One region of the Brachybacterium tyrofermentans genome, then DNA from elsewhere that is predicted to be linked to it. Evidence: riboswitches for the same ligand, from Rfam matches in the RefSeq annotation. Region 1 holds a riboswitch; the other holds the start of a gene.
What was found. A riboswitch is a leader RNA that binds a small molecule or an ion and turns the genes downstream of it on or off. The one in region 1 is predicted to bind thiamine pyrophosphate.

Region 1 (2,178 bases):
GGGCCACGCGTCTCCGCAGTCGGTCGATCCGGGCCGGTTCAGCCACGCCGGTGTGCGTGGCTTCTCGATCACCTGGTGCTCGGGCAGCGCGGCGCGCACAGCCGCGATCGTCGAACGCTGGAATTCAAGAGCCATAAGCCCCAAGGTAGCGGGGCACCCGCCAATTGGTGGGTGCCATCCCGTCGCTGCGAGGCGACGGCCTTCGGCGCGTAGCTCTCAGTCCTCGACGGTCCTGATCACCCGGGCCGGCGAACCGACGACGAGCGCTTTCGCCGGCACGTCCTTGGTGACGACGGAGGCGGCGGCGATGACGGCGTCGTCCCCGATGGTGACGCCGGGCAGGATCGTCACGTTCGCGCCGATCCACACGTTGTTCCCGATCGTCACGGGGGCCGGGTGGAGGTCGCCGCGGCGGCTCGGGGCGAGGTCGTGGTTCAGGGTGGCGATCACGGTGTTGTGCCCGATGAGGCAGTCGTCGCCGATGTGCAGCCCGCCCTGGTCCTGGAAGCGGCAGCCGGCGTTGAGGAACACGCGCTTGCCCAGGTGGATGTTCTTGCCGAAGTCGGAGGTGAAGGGCGGGAACAGGGTGACGCTCTCGTCGATCTCACGGCCGGTGAGCTCGGCGAGCAGCTCTCGCACCCGGGAGGGTTCGTGATAGCCGCCGTTGAGCTCTCCCGTGACCTTCAGCGCCTCCTGGCTGGTGGCGTGCATGACCGCGTGCAACGGGGAGTTCGCCGGGATGGCCTGGCCGGAATCGAGGGCGTCCAGCAGGTCGGTGAGGGTCATGGGGCCGCCTTCCACGGAGGGTCGCGCCGGGGTGGCAGCGCCGCGACTCCCAGCGTAGCCAACACTGCCTGCGCGGACGCTCGACCGTCCTGACGCTCCAGGCCGACGGGCAGGGCACCTCGTCGCCGACCAGGCCCACCTCCCCCACTCCGGGATCGCAGTCCGGACCGTTCGCACGCGCCACACCAGATCCACTGCCTCCCCTCGCGGCCGGCGACCGCGAGGGGAGGCAGCGGCGAGCCGCTCGAGCATCCTCACGGTCGAGACGGGTGCTACTATCGTCGCCGATCCCTCGGGTGCCCGATGCAACGGGCTGAGATCGGACTGTCGCAGTCCGAGTACCGAATGAACCTGCCCCGGATAATGCCGGCGAAGGAAGAAGGAGAGCGCAGCGCCATGTCCGCACGCCCTGAGAAGTTCGCACGACTGGAGAACTACCCCACCCACCGCCTCGACGTGCTCGAGGATCCCGCCCATGGCATCCGTGTGCCCATCACCCGGGTCCTCCAGGACGATGCTCCCGATGGCACCGCCAACCCGCCGCTGGCGGTGTATCGCACCGCCGGCCCAGGGTGCGAACCGGAGGTGGGACTGCCGCCGATGCGGGAGGACTGGATCGTCGGCCGCCGCGACGTCGAGGAGTACGTCGGCCGCGACCGATCCTTGTCCGACGACGGCCGGGGCGCTATGCGCCGCGGCGAGGCGAGCGCCGAGTGGCGCGGTGCCCGCCGCGCCCCGCTGCGCTCCCCCATCGGCACCCGGGTCACACAGATGCACTACGCCCGGCGCGGCGAGATCACTCCGGAGATGCGCTATGTCGCGCTGCGGGAGAGCTGCGACGTGGAGCTGGTGCGCAGCGAGCTCGCCGCAGGGCGCGCGATCATCCCGGCGAACGTGAACCATCCCGAGGCGGAGCCGATGATCATCGGGAAGGCCTTCCTGGTGAAGATCAATGCGAACATCGGCAACTCGGCGGTGACGTCGTCGATCGCCGAGGAGGTCTCCAAGCTCGAGTGGGCCACCCGCTGGGGCGCGGACACCGTCATGGACCTGTCCACCGGGGACGACATCCACACCACCCGCGAGTGGCTGCTGCGCAACTCCCCCGTGCCGATCGGGACGGTGCCGATCTACCAGGCTCTCGAGAAGGTCGACGGGGAGGCGAATGCGCTGACCTGGGAGATCTTCCGCGACACCGTGATCGAGCAGTGCGAGCAGGGTGTGGACTACATGACGATCCACGCCGGGGTGCTGCTGCGGTACGTGCCCCTCACGGCGAACCGGGTCACCGGGATCGTCTCGCGCGGCGGGTCGATCCTGGCCGGCTGGTGCCTGGCCCATCACCGCGAGAACTTCCTGTACGAGCACTTCGACGAGCTGTGCGAGATCTTC
Region 2 (2,178 bases), on a different contig from region 1:
CGTCTGGAGCCTCTGCCGGGGCCCCGTGCTGCGGTGCAGCCGACGTCGCGACGTCCTCCAGCGCCTCCGTCTCGACCAGCACCCCCGCCTCGACGAGCACCTCCCGCCGCTCCCGCAGCACCTCCTCCGGGTCCCCGTCGGCGAGGATCCGGGCCTGGTCGCCGAGCACCACCAGCCGGTCGACGTGGGGCAGCCAGGGCTCGATGCGGTGCTCGGCGAGCACGAGGGTGCGGCCCTCGGCGGCCTCGAGGATCGCCGTGCGCACCTCCTGTGCGGTCGCGGGGTCGAGCATGCTCGTCGGCTCGTCGAGCAGCAGCAGATCGGGACCCAGCGCGAGCGACCCGGCCAGGGCGATGCGCTGCTGCTGTCCGCCGCTGACATCCAGCGGGGCGCGGGAGGGATCCAGATCGACCCGGGCCGACGCGAGGGCGTCCTCGGCGCGGTGGTGGATCTCCGGGCGGTCCAGGGCGGCGTTCTCCGGTCCGAAGGCGGCATCCCTCGTGATGGTCGCGGCCACGAGCGCATGGGTGGGGTTCTGCAGCAGCAGTCCGCGCTCGCCGGGCCGTCGCGGGGGCGGGACCAGCTCGCTGCCCTCGCCGGTCTCCTCGTCCAGCAGACCCGCGAGGGCGCGCAGCACCGTCGACTTGCCGCTCCCGCTCGCCCCGGCCAGCAGCACGCGCTGGCCGGCAGGGATCACGAGATCCAGCCCAGCGATCGTCGGCTCCCGCCGGGTGAGCGGGCGCCAGGTGAGGCCGTCCAGCGCTGCCGGGGACGACTGCGCAGAGATCGTCTCAGGCCTCGGCGATGCGGGCATGCTCACGACCGGAGGGCAGGGAGTCCACCGCGCCGGTCGCCGCCAGGGCGCGGGATGCCGCCCAGCCCAGCACACCGCACAGCAGCGCCCCGGAGACCAGGAACGCCCCCAGCATGGCCAGGGAGAACGGCCAGCTCATCTCGGGGTAGTAGATGACCTTCTCCCAGCCCCATTCCAGGACGGCGGCGAGCAGCCCGCCGAGGATCGCGACCGGGAGCGTGAAGCGCCGATAGCGGGTGAGCAGGAACGCGAGCTCGACGCCGCCGCCCTGCATCAGCCCGGAGATCGCGGTGCCCCAGCCCCACGGGCTGCCCAGCAGCATCGAGAGCACCGCGGCCAGCAGCCCGGCGAACAGAGCGGCGCCCGGCTTGCGCACGAGCAGCGCGGCGAGGATGCCCGGCAGGAACCAGATCCCGGCGAGCAGCCCCTCGGCCGGCTTGAAGGCGGCGGTGAACGGACCGATCAGCGTGTACAGCTGCCCGTATCCCAGATAGGCGACCCCGAAGGCCGCCCCGATCAGCACGGTGACCATCAGGTCGAGGGTGCGGAAACGCGTCATCACTTCTCCTTCCATCTGCACGGAAGGGGCGCACAGGACCGGTGGCCCCGCGCGGATGTCCCGACTCCCTACGCCGGCGCGAGCCGGATCAGGTTCGAGGGTCTGCGCAGGTTCGCGCACTCTCAGCACCGTGGAGGTGCTCCCCTGTCAGTGGATGACCCCGCCAGTCTAGCCGTCTCACCGACGGGCGCGGTTCGCGTCACCGACGGGCGCGGTTCGCGTCACCGTCGGGCGCGGATCGCCTGGTCGATCGCGGCGGCGGTCGCCTCGGTGTCCTCGGGGGAGATCACATAGTTCGTCCCCGAGCGCCCGACGATCTCGACCATCTTCCCTGCGCGGGTCACCAGCAGCCGGTACGGCTGCTGCGCCTGGCCGGTCGTGTAGATCTTCCGGCTGCCGACGGGGGTGAGCTCCGCGGCCGTGGACGCGGAGGCCCGGCCCCGACGCCAGCCGTACCCGCCGAGCGTCACCCCGACCGTGGAGGCCCCCAGCGTGCGGTACTGCACGGTGCGGAAGTCCGCCAGCGGCCAGGGCTTGCGCGGCAGGAAGCCGCCGAGGCTCACCGTGAGGCCGCGCTCGTCGACCACGAACCGCGCATGCTGACCCATCCAGGTCCACAGCGTGAGCAGGACGAACAGGAACGCGATCAGCAGGCCGGCGGCCACGCTGCTGCGCGAGGACATCAGCAGCGTGGCGATCACGCCGGCCAGCACCGTCAGGCCGATGCGGGTCCAGCCGATCCGGGAGGGCCGGGTGGTGCCGACGTAGAACGGGGCGTCGGGCCTCACAGCACGCCCGTCGAGAG

Region 2: it holds a riboswitch for thiamine pyrophosphate, as region 1 does, so the genes downstream of both, ABD093_RS15665 (ECF transporter S component) here and thiC (phosphomethylpyrimidine synthase ThiC) in region 1, are expected to answer to the same signal.

The regions. Positions count from the first base shown of each region.
Region 1 is NZ_BAAAIR010000005.1:5,651-7,828, reverse strand. It holds gene ABD093_RS01060 (hypothetical protein) at 1-135, opposite strand, end outside; gene ABD093_RS01055 (sugar O-acetyltransferase) at 217-786, opposite strand; TPP riboswitch at 1,071-1,181, shown strand; gene thiC (phosphomethylpyrimidine synthase ThiC) at 1,183-2,178, shown strand, end outside.
Region 2 is NZ_BAAAIR010000046.1:349,509-351,686, forward strand. It holds gene ABD093_RS15660 (ATP-binding cassette domain-containing protein) at 1-814, opposite strand, end outside; gene ABD093_RS15665 (ECF transporter S component) at 792-1,373, opposite strand; TPP riboswitch at 1,422-1,529, opposite strand; gene ABD093_RS15670 (hypothetical protein) at 1,595-2,161, opposite strand.